DNA from 2 places in the Pantoea sp. ABR1s genome. Region 2 is predicted to be linked to the other one. Evidence: riboswitches for the same ligand, from Rfam matches in the RefSeq annotation. Region 2 holds a riboswitch; the other holds the start of a gene.
The links. Region 2 has a riboswitch for thiamine pyrophosphate ahead of ACXKZD_RS21705 (TenA family protein). Riboswitches for the same ligand answer to the same signal wherever they lie in the genome.
Positions count from the first base shown of each region.

Region 1: it holds a riboswitch for thiamine pyrophosphate, as region 2 does, so the genes downstream of both, ACXKZD_RS22995 (FAD-dependent oxidoreductase) here and ACXKZD_RS21705 (TenA family protein) in region 2, are expected to answer to the same signal.

Region 1 covers NZ_JBSZSY010000004.1:388,606-395,831, reverse strand. Annotated here, with positions in the region: gene ACXKZD_RS23010 (alkene reductase) at 176-1,294, shown strand; gene ACXKZD_RS23005 (ArsR/SmtB family transcription factor) at 1,311-1,625, shown strand; gene ACXKZD_RS23000 (cysteine hydrolase family protein) at 1,870-2,415, shown strand; TPP riboswitch at 2,479-2,598, shown strand; gene ACXKZD_RS22995 (FAD-dependent oxidoreductase) at 2,730-3,668, shown strand; gene thiS (sulfur carrier protein ThiS) at 3,658-3,855, shown strand; gene ACXKZD_RS22985 (thiazole synthase) at 3,858-4,616, shown strand; gene ACXKZD_RS22980 (HesA/MoeB/ThiF family protein) at 4,626-5,594, shown strand; gene ACXKZD_RS22975 (ASCH domain-containing protein) at 5,604-6,017, opposite strand; gene ACXKZD_RS22970 (DsbA family protein) at 6,270-6,812, opposite strand; gene ACXKZD_RS22965 (hypothetical protein) at 7,130-7,226, shown strand, end outside.
Region 2 covers NZ_JBSZSY010000004.1:112,518-119,743, forward strand. Annotated here, with positions in the region: gene ACXKZD_RS21685 (sensor domain-containing phosphodiesterase) at 1-750, shown strand, start outside; gene ACXKZD_RS21690 (ABC transporter substrate-binding protein) at 793-1,728, opposite strand; gene ACXKZD_RS21695 (ABC transporter permease) at 1,752-2,513, opposite strand; gene ACXKZD_RS21700 (ABC transporter ATP-binding protein) at 2,510-3,250, opposite strand; gene ACXKZD_RS21705 (TenA family protein) at 3,247-3,948, opposite strand; TPP riboswitch at 4,017-4,119, opposite strand; gene ACXKZD_RS21710 (6-phospho-beta-glucosidase) at 4,226-5,656, opposite strand; gene ascF (PTS cellobiose/arbutin/salicin transporter subunit IIBC) at 5,693-7,159, opposite strand.

The sequences.
Region 1 (7,226 bases), 270 kb from region 2:
CAGGCGCTGCGCTGAGAGATTGTTAATCCCACGCGCTGTCAGCACTCCACCCAGATAGTGACCCTCTGCCAGAAACCACCGATACCGCCCTGGACAAAAAGCACAGATTACACATTTACAAATTTAAATGTGTAAATATAATGTCGCCTCTTCACACATCAGAGGATTTTTTGTCATGCCGTCACTTTTTACCCCCTTGAGTCTGGGCGACCTTCAGCTTCGTAACCGCATTGTACTGCCGCCGCTGACGCGCTGCCGTAGTGAACAACCGGGCAACATTCCCGGCGAGATGATGGTGGAGTACTACCGCCAGCGTTCCAGCGCGGGACTGATGATCACCGAAGGCACCCAGATTGAGCCTCGCGGGCAGGGCTATGCATGGACGCCGGGGATCCACAGCGAAGCGCAGATCGCCGGCTGGAAAAAGGTTACAGAGGCAGTACATCAGCAAGGGGCCACGATTTTCTGCCAGCTCTGGCATGTTGGCCGCGTGTCGCATAATGAACTGCAGCCGGGCAAGCAGGCACCCGTTGCCCCTTCAGCCATCGCAGCCGATAACGTCCGGGTATTTATTGAAACCGGGCCTGGCGCCGGCATATTGACCGCACCCAGCGAGCCACGCGCACTGACTACATCGGAAGTTAAAGAGATCGTAGAGCTTTACCGACGCGCGGCGGAGAATGCCAAAGCGGCCGGTTTCGACGGTGTGGAACTCCATTCCGCCAACGGGTATCTGATTAACCAGTTTATTTCTGAGCACACCAACTTCCGTACGGATGAATATGGCGGCTCTGCTGAGAATCGTCTGCGCTTCCTGCGAGAAGTCGTTGAGGCGGTCAGCTCGGTATTTGGCAGCCACCGCGTTGGCGTCAGATTTGCGCCTCTGTTTACCAGTACCGACGAAGAGCGCGTCTATCTCGGCCTGGTTGAAAGTGATCCACACGCGACCTACATCCGCGCAGCAGCACTGCTGAACGAGCTGGAAGTTGGCTATCTCTCCATTGCTGAAGCCGACTGGGACAACAGCCCGGAGATGCCAGAGAGCTTCCGGATCACACTGCGGAAAACATTCCGCTCTCCGATCATCTATTCGGGTCGCTACACGGCTGATAAAGCGCAGCATGTGCTGGAAAAAGGCTGGGGCGACCTGTTTGGTTTTGGCCGCTCATTTATCGCTAATCCCGATCTGCCCGCGCGGATTAAATCAGGATATCCGCTGAATGAGGTCGATCACGCCTCCCTGTATGGCGGCACTGAGAAAGGCTATACTGACTATCCATTTTATCCATCCTGATATTCTGTGAGGCGGCATGTCCCCCGAAAATGCCCTGAAGTTACTGTCCAACCCGACCAGAGTGGCAGTGCTGAAGTGGCTTAAAAATCCTGACGAAGCGTTTGCGGGCTATACCCAGCTCTATCCCTTCGATCAGTATGGCGTCTGTGCCAGCCTCATACAGGACAAGGCGGGCTTATCACAGCCCGCCACCTCGTTATGCCTGAAAGCACTTCACAATGCGGGGCTGGTTGAAGCCAGCAAAGTCGGGAAATGGACTTACTATCGCCGCGCCGAACCGCGCATTCGTGAAATAACCGATGCGGTAACCCAATCGCTGCAGGCGCTTTAAAAGCGACGGCGTACAGGGTAATGTAGATGTCAGCGCCATCCTTCTGAGGGTGACTTCACCGAACGCATTAACTCAGGGTCAGAAAATGTTTATGTCAGTTCTGTCTTTCACAACCGTCACCACCACCGCCTCTGGCGGCGGCGTGAGCGACTCTGTGACAGGCACCTGACACAACTGATTCTCACTCCCCGCCGAACCGGACGGGGAGCTGTTCTCCGTTCTTAAAACTGAATGGAGACACGTCATGGTTACATCTGTAAGTGCACTTTTAATTATCGACATGCAGCAGGGCCTTTTTAATGGTCCCGAGGCTCCCTTCGCCGCAAATTCGATCTTGTCGAACATCTCACTTCTGATTACTAAAGCCCGGGCTTCTGCCGTCCCCCTCTTTTTCGCACGACATATCGGCCCGGATGATTCCCCTTTTAACGAGCAAAGCCCGCTGACGCGCCTGATCCCGGAATTGCAGGCTAACCCGCAGAGTGATGTCGTCTTCACCAAAAGATATCCCAGCTGTTTCAGGGATACTGGCCTGCAGCTTCAGCTGAAGCAAAAGGGCATTAAGCAACTGGTGATTGCGGGGATGAAAACGGAGTTCTGCGTTGATACTACCTGTCGGGCAGCCCCGGAGCTGGGTTTTAACGTCGTACTGATTTCCGATGCGCACACCACCGTCGATAATCCCCACCTCTCTGCGGAGAAGATTATTGCGCATCACAACCAGACGCTGGCGGGCCCCTTTGTGACGCTGGCAACCGCAACTGACTGGCATTTCGGTTCTGCCGGTTAAGTCCGATTTTCTGACCCGGTTCCATGCAGTCTGCTTGACGAAGCTGTCTGCTTAACTTACAACTAAACCCGTCAGGGGAGTCTCGCCAGAGAGACTGAGAGGCTAATAGCGCACCGCGCGGCTTAGCGACCCTTAGAACCTGACCCAGTTGATACTGGCGTAGGAAGACGGGTATCTCATCAGATACTTGCCGCAGGGGCGCATTCGCAACGTTCCTGCCTTTTCCCTCTGTATCACGGGTCTTCGTTAACTGATAACGAGGCCAAATTGAAAAATCTCATCCTGAATCTTTCTTTTCCTGTCCGGTGGATACCATGAGCCGCTGGTCGGTGCTCGGCAGCGGCGTTGCCGGGCTTTGTGTCGCCACGCTGCTGCTGGAGCGGGGAGAAACGGTCGAAGTTATTACTCAGCCTGACTGCCGTGCGGCCTCGCACTGGGCGGGCGGCATGCTCGCGCCCTGGTGTGAAGCAGAAAGCGCACCGCCACAGGTGATCGAATGGGGCCAGCACGCGGCCAGCTGGTGGGCGAAACGCGTTGATGGCGTGGAACAGCAGGGCACGCTGGTGGTTGCTCCGCCGCGTGACAGCCGCGAACTGACGCGCTTCGCCAGCATGACGCAGCAGCATCAGTGGGTCTCTCCCGGTGACATTGAACCCGCACTGGAAAACCGCTTTGCCCGCGGCCTGTTTTTCGCCGCAGAGGCGCATCTCGAACCGCGCCGCGCCTTGCAGCAACTGCGCGAAAAACTGCAACAGGCTGGCGTCCTCTTTCACAGCGGTAAACCCGGCGGCAAAATCATCGACTGCCGTGGCATCCACGCCTCCGATCGGCAGCCAGCCCTGCGCGCCGTGCGGGGCGAAATGGTGATCCTGCACACATCCGACGTACAACTCTCCCGTCCTGTCCGGCTGCTGCACCCGCGCTTTCCCTGCTATCTGGTGCCGCGTGCCGGAGGCCACTTCATGCTGGGTGCCACTATGGTGGAAAGCCACGACAGCAGCCCGATCAGCGCCCGGGCGATGATGGAATTGCTCAGCGCCGCTTACAGCCTGCATCCGGCACTGGCCGAAGCGCGGATCGTGGAGAGCGGCACCGGTCTGCGTCCTGCTTACCGGCAGAACCTGCCGGAAGTCCGCTACGAAAATGGGCGTTTCTCACTTAACGGCCTCTACCGCCACGGCTTTTTGCTGGCCCCGATCATGGCTGAAAAACTTATGCTGCAACTGACTCAGGAGATGACTCATGCGCGTTGAACTGAATGGACGCACGATTGAAACCAGCGCAACGACGCTGGCGGAGCTTATGGCGGAGCAGGAGATCGATCCGCGGACCGTCGCCACCGCGCTGAACGGGGAGTTTGTACCGCGTAGCCGCTATGCCGGCCAGCAACTTGAGGCGGGCAACCAGCTCGAAATCCTGTCACCGATGCAGGGAGGTTAACCATGTTCTATCAATTTACTCCGCAATCCCGATTTCTGCTCGGCACGGCCGGTTATCCGTCACCGGACATTCTGCATCAGGCGATCAACGCGTCAGGCGCGGAGATTATTACCGTCAGCCTGCGACGGGAAGGCAGTGAAGGCGGCGCTTTCCGCACGCTGCTGCAACAGCTCAACAAACGTATTCTGCCGAATACGGCAGGCTGCCACACGGTGAAAGAGGCGGTGACGACGGCGCAGATGGCGCGTGAACTGTTCGACACACCGTGGATCAAGCTGGAGGTGATTGGCCATGCCGACACGCTGCAGCCCGATCCTTTTGCGCTGGTTGAAGCCGCGCGGATTCTCTGCGCTGACGGGTTCCAGGTGTTTCCCTACACTACGGAAGATCTGATTGTCGGCGAAAAATTGCTGGAAGCGGGCTGTGAAGTGCTGATGCCCTGGGGCGCGCCGATCGGCTCCGGCCAGGGGCTGCGTAATATCGAGGGACTGCGCGCTATGCGTGCGTGGTTTAAAGATGTGCCGCTGATTATTGATGCGGGCATTGGCGCGCCTGGCCAGGCGGCTCAGGCAATGGAGATGGGTTTCGATGGCGTGCTGCTCAACACGGCGGTGGCAAAAGCGCGCGATCCGGTGCGTATGGCGGGAGCCTTTGCTGCTGCAATCCACGGCGGACACGAGGCGTTTCAGGCGGGATTGATGGAGCAGCGCGACATGGCGTCTGCTTCTACGCCTATTTTTGGTCTGGCACAATTCAGTTAAGGAGCAGCGATGGAGCGTTATCAGCGACAGACGATGTTGCCTGAGATTGGTGAAGCGGGGCAGCAGCGGCTGAGCAGGGCAAGGGTGCTGGTGGTGGGGGCGGGCGGGCTTAGTGCAACGCTGCTGCCGTTACTGGCAGGCGCGGGTGTGGGATTTATCCGTCTTTACGATGGCGATCGGGTTGAACTGCACAACCTCCACCGGCAGACGCTGTTTGGCGTCGCCGATGTTGGTCAGTCCAAAGCAATCTGCGCTCAGCGTGCGCTGGCGCAGCGCAATCCTGACTGTCGCGTTGAGGCGCATCCACACGCGCTAAGCGCCAGTCAACTGCCGCAGGCGCTGGAGGGAATCGATCTGGTGGTGGATGCGGCGGATAACTTCGCTATTACTTATCAGCTCTCCGATGTCTGTTATCCGGCAGGCCTGCCGCTGATCTGCGCTTCGGTGCTGGGACGCAAAGGCTATGTTGGCGGATTCTGTGGCGGTGCGCCTGGCTATCGCGCGCTGTTCCCGCAGCTGCCCACGGCCTCGGGTAACTGCAATACGGCAGGCGTAATGGGACCGGCGGTAGCGACGCTGGGCGCAATGCAGGCACAGATGGCGCTGAGCGTATTGTTAAAACTGACGCCATCACCGCTCGGCTGCATGATCCACTGTGACTTTGTTGACTGGCATATCAGGCAGTTTCGTTTTGATGACGCACCTGAACCTGACGCGCCCGGCACGCCCTTTATCGATCGGGCCATGCTGATGGAGGATGATTGCATAGTGGAGTTGCGCAGCCTGGAAGAGGCACCGGTCAGTGTGGCCGAGCGGGTGGTGCGAATTCTGCCGCAGCAGATAGCGGCCTGGCAACCGCCGGTCAATCAGCGTGTGGTACTGGTGTGTGCCAGTGGCATGCGCGCAGCCCAGGCGGCTGATAACCTTGCCGCGCGGGGGATTGCGCGGCTTGCGCTGATGGCGGCAAACACGCTGTAACGTGCCGGTTTAGACTACCTCGACCAGCTGGAACGTCTCGAAGATCAGCTCCATTTCGCTGTGAAAATAGCCAGCGCGCTCGAAGTAGCGCTGATGTTCCTGACGCCAGTGGTCGAGGCTCAGATCGCCTTCACCCTCCAGCATCGCCATCTCTGGCGTGACGCGATCAAAGCGCGTCAGGAACAAGCCGGTAGTGCGGATCACGCAGACGGGCTGCTGTTCGCCGTTGAGAACAATGCTGTAACCGCCCGGTTGAGGCAATGCTTCCTGATCCTGCCAGCTCCGCAACGACCCGCAGGTGGCCACTTTCTTACCGGCAATAATCAGCGTTGCGAGCTCGCTGGCTAATTCCGGGGAGTCACCAAATGCATCTGTGAAGGCACCCGGATATTTGTCCTGCAGTTGTTGCAGCGTCATCGTCATCAGCAAATCCTCAATGAATTAGGCGTGCTGGCCCGGCGTAACGTCAGGTTATCGCCATGCAGGCCAGCGGTGCCGTTAAAATGAACAACAGTAGCGGCTTTATTCCCACCGTCTGCTGCTGATAGCGGTACAGCTTAACCGGCCTCCACATGGGAAAACAGGCTTAATTATCAGGATATTGAGTTTGCGCGTGAGTGGGGTCGCAAAGGAGAGACTCAGTCTGGCGCGGCCAGGCACAGCCGCGCACTAAGATTAACGAATCAGAAAGCTTGCCCAGTGCGCTATATCGTCACCGCTGCTGATTTCGGGCTGTACCAGACCGTTAACCATAAAGGTTGGTGAAACGTGAATGCCGTTCTGACGGGCATACTTGCAGTGCCATTTAATGGCGTTCTGCAGGTCGGGCTGATCAAACGCGGCGCTGGCATTCACGCCGCTGTAATCTTTAAGGCGGGCGAGGATCTGATTCGGCGTGGCATCGCGGTTCGGACCGGTACAGTGATCGGTGAACTCAAACTCTTCACGATGATCGGCCACCGCCTGCATCACCTTTTTCGCGGCCTCTTTACTTTCGCAGGCGGCGGCAAGGATATAGCGCACTATCAGCCCGGAATAGAGGTGCCACGGCTGTGATTGCAGACGGATCTTCAGGGTGATGTTCTCTTCACCCGCGTGCGCCAGTAACGCGTCGAATTTATTGAAGGCGCGCACCGAAAAAGGACAGGTGGGTTCCAGAAAGACTTCAAATATCTCAGGGCCGTGGCCCCATACCAGTACATCAGCGTGCTGACTCATCGACAACTCCTTGAACATTAACGAGACGGGAAACCTGTTTACCCTGGCAAATCCCTCTGACATCAGCCAGTTAAGAATCAGCTGCAATTGTTACAAAAAACAGCAATCAGCTGATGAGTCGCGTGTAATACGCGACAGGCAGGTCCATTAGTCGTTAGAATTGCCAACTTTGGCATTTTCAACTGCTGGCACGGCGTAGCCGCCCACGAACAGCTATAGTTGTCAGCAGTGTGCAATCTTTTGCAGGATGCAGCCATTTAAGCTGTTTCACTGCTGTTTGTTTGCCCGGAGCTGATAAGCGTTAGAAGAGGTTAATTTTGCATACCGATCTCACCTGGAAAACTCTCCATCACGTCATCAATCAGACGATCTCTGACATGCTTGACGAGCAGCAGACCATTGATGTGTTATCAC
Region 2 (7,226 bases):
AACGATCTGGCTCAGGCGCTGAATAAAGACGAAGAGCTTTACCTGGCCTGGCAGCCTAAAGTGTGTCTCAAAAGCGGTAAAACGGTCGGGCTGGAGGCGCTTATCCGCTGGAATCATCCTGAGCGGGGCGAGCTTTTCCCTTCAGAATTCATTCCGTTAGCGGGTAAAACCAACCTGATTTCCGATCTGACCAACTGGGTTATCGATCACACTATTGAGCAGCTTGCGCGCTGGGATCGCGAATACGATCTGATTCCGGTTTCGATCAACGTCAGCGAACGCGACTTCGCAAAGCCCGATTTTGCCGATCGGCTGGTGGCAAAATTAGCGGCGGCTCAGTTACCCAATTCTATTCTGGGCATTGAGTGCCTGGAGAATGAACTGATCACTAAAACCAATGTGGCGATCAGCGGGCTGGAAGCGCTTAAATCACACGGCTTTGTGATCTCGCTGGATGATTTCGGCACCGGCTACAGTAACATCAGCTATCTGCAGGATATCCCGCTGGATGTGATCAAGATCGACCGATCCCTGATCTCGCGTATGGGTGAAGATGATGCATCAAAAATCATCGTCAGATGCATTATTCAGATGCTGAAAGAGCTGAACTACACCGTGCTGGCTGAGGGCGTTGAGACGGAAGCCACCCTGACGTTGCTGAAAACTTACGGTTGCGATCAAATCCAGGGCTACTTCTTTTCAAAACCGCTGCCAGCCAGCGATATTGAACACTGGCTTTATCAGAAGTGATGCCAGGAAAATGGCCCGCAGCGATCGTTGCGGGCTCTCTTATTACTCACTGCCGGTGGCGTAGCGCTCAACCGGCGTGATGCTTTTAATCAGCTTGTTATCAAACAGAAATTGCTCGTAAGCCTGATAGCGTGCGCGATCCAGTTTTGCCGGATCGGCGGCAAACAGCGGCAGGGTGGCACGCCATGCCTGATGATTCAGCGGTGTGTTCAGCTCCGGATGCGCGCGGGCAAAGGCCTGCCAGCTCTCCTCCGGGTGCGCCTGCAACTGCGCATTACCCTTCTTCAGTGCCCGCAAAAACTTTTTGATTTTCTCCGAGTGTGCCTCATCACGGTTGGCGACGATGATCAGTTCGTCATAGGCCGGAACACCATAATCCTCGACGTTGAAGACTACCGGTTTTTTACCGTGCTGTTTCATCTCCAGCGCTTCGATATTGCGATAGCCGCCGATAACCGCATCCACCTGCCCGGTCATCAGGGCGCTGGTGAGCTGGAAATTGACGTTAACCAGCTTAACCTGATCGGCCTTAACGCCATCATGGTTCAGCATGGTCGCCAGCGTCGCCTGTTCAATGCCGCTGACCGAATAGCCGATGCGTTTCCCTTTTAAATCCGCCGGTTTTTTTACCGTTTCGTCTAACGTCATCAGCGTGTTCAGCGGACTGTTAATCAACGTACCCACCCGCATCAAGGGCAATCCCTGATCGGCGAAGAAATGCAGCTGCGGCTGATAGGTTATCGCTAAGTCCGCCTGCTTTGCTGCCACCAGACGCGGCGGCAGCGCCGGATCGGAAGGCGGCACAATGTTAACCTCCAGCCCTTCTGCCGCAAACGCGCCGGTCTGCTGGGCCACCATAATGGGTGCGTGATCGGGGTTGATATACCAGTCGAGCACCAGTGTCAGTTTCTCCATCGCCTGAGCCTGTGTGGCTAAGGTGGCGCTGAACAGCAGGGTAAACAGAGGCATTTTTGTCATGGGTTTTCTCATTGGTATAGTCATTAATGTGTCTCGGGTGCCCAGGTAATCAGGCGGCGCAGCAGGATGTCGAGGGTCAGCCACAGGGCCAGCGTCATCAGCACCAGAATAAACAAGGCGGCGAAACAGAGGTCGCTCTGCATCCGGGCGTTGGCATTCAGCATCACGTAGCCCAGCCCTTCGGCCGAGCCGACCCATTCACCGATGATTGCGCCTATTGGCGCGACGGCTGCCGCCATCCGCAATCCTGAGCCCAGGGCTGGCAGCGCGGCTAACAGCCGGACATGGCGCAGTTGCGCTGCAGGTGATGCGCCCAGCGTGCGAGCCAGATCGAGATAGCCGGGGGTGACGCGACGCAGGCCATCAAAAAAGGCGGAGGTCACCGGGAAGAAGATTACCAGGACAGCCATCGCGACTTTGGCGCCCATGCCGAAACCAAACCAGAGCACCAGCAGCGGCGCCAGGGCAAAAACCGGAATCGCCTGGCTGGTGATCACCAGCGGCATCATCCAGCGCTGCAGCCATGGCGAAAAGGTCATGCCCAGCGCCAGCACACTCCCCAGCAGCACGCCGAGGGCCATGCCGCTGACGATCTCGGTCAGGGTAATCAAAGTGTGATGGCCGAGATAACCTGCGTTTAGCCACAGTGCGATGGCGACCGCAGCGGGTGAGGGCAGCAGAAAGGCCGGAACCGAAGTCAGTGTGGCGAGCCACCACAGCGCAATCAGTCCGGCAAACAGCATCACTCCACGGTGAAGACCGGCAAAACCTTTGTGTAATCTCATCCCGCTATCCTGCTCAGCTGCTTCAGCAATCCGGCCTGACTCTGCAATACCTGTATGTCGTCTGCAGCCCGCGGTGGCTGGCCCGCCAGGGGCGGGCAGGTTTCAATTCCCGCAGAACCGATCACCAGCATGTGGTGACTGAGCCGACAGGCTTCAGCGGCGTCATGGGTAATCAGCAGCACGGTGTGTCCGACCAGCACTTCTGCGGCCAGCGTCTGGATCTGAGCGCGGGTGAGTGCATCCAGTGCGGAGAAGGGCTCATCCATCAGCACAACGGGCTGACGGGTGTAGAGGGTGCGGGCCAGCGCGGCGCGCTGACGCATCCCGCCGGAAAGTGTCGCGGGTCGCGCGTTTGCAGAATGGCTAAGACCTACCCGCATCAGCAGATGCTGCGCCCAGTCGCGATCGGCCCTTTCACCTTTCAGGCGACTGGCGAGGCAGACATTTTGTTCAACCGTCAGCCATGGATAGAGCAAATCCTGTTGCCCCATCCAGGCGATGCGTCCGGTCAGTGGCAGGCCGTCGCTGCCGCTGACCTGCCCGGCGGTGGGTGGCGTCAGACCAGCAATAACCCGCATCAGGCTGCTTTTTCCGACGCCGCTGGCACCCAGTAAAGCGGTAAAAGCACCGCCCGCGATCTCCAGATCAAGCTGGCTGAAGAGTGGCTGCTGGCCATAATTCAGGCTGAGCTGGCGAATTGAAATGCCTGGCGGCACCGGACTGCACGGCAGGTTCATGAGCTGATCCGCTGGGCGGCAGCATGGTTGAGACCCATCTGCCAGAAAGCGGCTTCCAGCCGGGTTGCAGTGGTAAAAATCTCCGCCAGCGGGTGAAACCGGTGTTCACCGGCACGCTGCCGGGCCAGGGTTTCAAACAGTGAAAGTGAGGAGCGAACGCCAGCCAGATAGGCTTCGTCGCCGTAATTTTCTATCCATGCCGCGTAAGGATTCCCCTCAAAGCGGGTTGCGGGATCATGCAGTAGTGTCAGGCCAATTTCAGCGTAACCGGCAACGCACGGCATCAGCGCGGTCAGCAGCTCCAGCGCATCCCCGGTGTGACCCACGTCCAGCACGTAGCGGGTGTAGTTGAGCGTTTCCACGGCTTCGGGTTCACTCGCCATAGCCGCCTCGCTGATGCCCCATTGCTGGCAGTAAGCCTGGTGAAGTGGCAGTTCGCTGACGATGGCGTTAAGCGATGCCGTTGCGCTGCGTAAGGCTTCTGGCTCGGAAAGTTTGCTGATCAGCAGGCCCCAGGCACGGGCGAAGTGCAACAGAAACAGATAATCCTGGGTGAGATAGTGGCGGAAGGCGGCGGGTGGCAGGGTGCCCTGACCGAGTTGCCGCACAAAATCGTGCCCGATATAGGCGTGCCATTGACTGCCCGCCTGCTGGCGCAGACGACCATAAAAGCCGGTGTCGAAAAGCGGATGTGACATAGGATCTCCAGTAACAGGGAGATCCGGGCATACGGTCTGGAACAGGGAATGTTGCAGGAGATGACGCAGAAAATCTGCCGACCCGTCCCTTCGCTGGCATGACCCAGATCAGGTTCAAAGGGTTCGGCTTACGCCATCTCAGCCCATTACAGGACACCCCTCGGAGACATTGGTTATACGATAATTACTGCCGGAGTACAACGGCAGAAATAAGCGTTCTGTTCCGGCGTTGCTGTCGCGCCAGTAACAACATGACGATAGATTTTAAGTGACGTTGTCACTCAAGATCCGCGCCATTACTGGCGATGACTTTTTTGTACCACCAGAAGGATTTCTTCCGCGTGCGCGCCAGCGTGCCGTTACCCAGGTCGTCGCGATCCACATAGACAAATCCGTAGCGCTTGCTCATTTCACCCGTTGAGGCGGCAACCAGATCGATACAGCCCCAGCTGGTGTAACCCATCACTGGCACGCCATCCTCAATTGCGTCGCCCATGGCGCGGATATGTTCGCGCAGATAGCTGATGCGGTAATCATCGTTGATCTCGCCATTTGATTCGATCTCATCGCGCGCGCCCAGGCCATTCTCCACCAGAAACAGCGGCTTCTGATAGCGGTCATACATCATATTCATCGTGATGCGTAAGCCGAGCGGATCGATACCCCAGCCCCACTCACTGCGCGGAACATGGGGATTGGTCAGGGATTTCACCACATTGGCGGCGCTGCTGTTCTGCTCGTTCATTTCTGCCGAGGCGCAACGTGAGGCGTAGTAGCTGAACGAGACAAAATCGACGCTGTTTTTCAGAATGTCGTCATCGCCGTCAGCGATCTCAAGCGTCACCCCTTTTTCACGGAATACGCGGGCGGCGTAGGCCGGATAGGCCCCACGCGCCTGCACGTCAATAAAGAACAGGTTTTCGCGATCCTTTTCCAGCGCAGCCCAGACATCTTCCGGCTTGCTCGACCAGGGATAGAAGTTGCCGCCTGCCAGCATGCAGCCGACCTGGTTAATCGGATTCACTTCATGCGCGATGCGCGTCACCAGCGCGCTGGCGACCAGTTCATGATGGGCCGCCTGATACTTTACCTGATCCTTGTTCTCACCGGGTTCGAACACCAGACCGGCGCCGGAAAAGGGGCTGTGCAGCAGGATATTAATCTCATTGAAGGTCAGCCAGTATTTCACCAGGCCATCAAACGCCTCAAAGCAGCTGCGGGCATAGCGGGCAAAAAAGTCGACCATTTTGCGATTGCGCCACGAGCCATATTCAGTCACCAGATGCATCGGCACATCAAAGTGACAGAGCGTGACCAGCGGTTCGATATTATATTTCCGGCACTCCTCAAAGACCGCGCGGTAAAAGGCGATGCCTTGCGGATTGGGCGTCAGTTCATCGCCATTGGGATAGAGACGGCTCCAGGCAATCGACGTGCGGAACACGCTGAACCCCATCTCCGCCATCAGCGCAATGTCTTCCGGATAGCGGTGATAAAAATCGATGGCTTCATGGCTGGGATAAAATTCATCGTCACGCAGGGTAAAACGCTTTTCCAGACCGAGTTTGACCGGCAAACGGTGCGGGCCATGGGGAATCATGTCGACGGTGGTTAAGCCCTTTCCGCCTTCACGAAAGCCGCCTTCACTCTGGTTGGCGGCCAGTGCGCCGCCCCATAAAAATCCTTGCGGAAACCTTGAATCAGACATGCAATCCTCTTTTCCGGGTCAGCGTGACCCTTTCCTTTAGTGGCTATTAATCGCGTTAGCGCGTTCGGTAACGGGCGCAGGTTGCGTTGCGCTTTCGGGTGCGGTGTTGGTTTCGGGTTGGGTTTCAGGAATATCTTCAAAACCTAACAGCAGCGTCAGCACAAATGACAGCACCACAGACAACACCATGACCGCACCGACCCAGACAATACTCATGGGATTGGTGGGATCGAAGAACTGTACGCTGGTAAACAGGCCAGGAGAGGCCATGGAGTGGCTGGCCAGCCCGCCAATGCCTGCTACCGCGCCACAGATAAAACCACTGATCAGACAGGCGATCAGCGGTCGTTTTAAGCGGACCGCAACGCCATAGAGCGCCGGTTCTGAAATGCCGGCAATAATCGCTGATGCCGCCGCTGCCAGCGCGGTCTGGCGCAGTTCACGGTTTTTGGTCCGGAACGCCACCGCCAGCGACGATCCTCCCAGCGAAAGGTTGGCGCCAATCTCTGACGGCATCACCATGCCCTCTTTGCCGGTTTCGGCAATGGTCTGGATGATGGTGGGGGTGAACACCCGATGCATTCCGGTCATCACCAGTAGCGGCCAGATTGCGCCCATAATCGCGACGGAAAGCCAGCCAAGATAGCCATGCACGGTGTAGACCAGCGCAGAGATGCCGCTGCCGATCCAGATGCCAATCGGACCGATCAGCACAATCGCGATGGGTGCCGCAATCAGCACAATCAGCATCGGTTTCAGGAAGTTTTTAGTGACGGCAGGGGTAATACGATCTACGCCGCGCTCAATGTGCGACAGGATCCAGGTCATCACCAGCGCCGGGATCACCGTATAGGTATATTTCACCGCGGTCACCGGGATGTAAGCAAATTCCACCGCCTGACCCTGTGCCGCTTTCGCCATCAGTTCAACAAAGTTGGGATGAACCAGTACACCGGCAATGGCGATCGCCAGCGACATGTTCGTTTTGAATTTCAGCGCCGCAGAGGCGGCCACCATGATCGGCAGGAAGAAGAATGCGCCATCGCCAATCACGTTGAGGATGACCAGCGTTGATGAGCCTTTCTCAAACACGCCCGCCATATCCAGGATCATCGCCAGCAGCTTAACCATTGACCCGCCAATAATGGCCGGAATCAGCGGCGACATGGTGCCCACCAGCGCATCAAGAATACCTGCACCGATGCCTCGCAGCGTGATTTTACGTTTTACGGGTGCAGTCGATGTCGCTGCGGGCGATCCCAGCTCCAGCACCGCCTGATAAGCCTGTGAAACGTTGTTACCAATGATCACCTGGCACTGAGTGTCGTTGTGCACCACGCCCATAACGCCATTGATCGCCTTGAGCCGGGGATAGTCGACCTGAGCTTCATCTTTCAACACAAACCGCAGGCGGGTCATGCAGTGGGTTACGGCTTCGATATTGGTGAGGCCGCCTAGCGCATCAACGATGGCGCGTGACACCTCGGCATAATTTCTGGGCATGATCGCTCTTCTCTGTAGGGTAAATCGGTCAAAGTTTTTATGTTTTTGCGCCTGCGGGCAGGCAAAT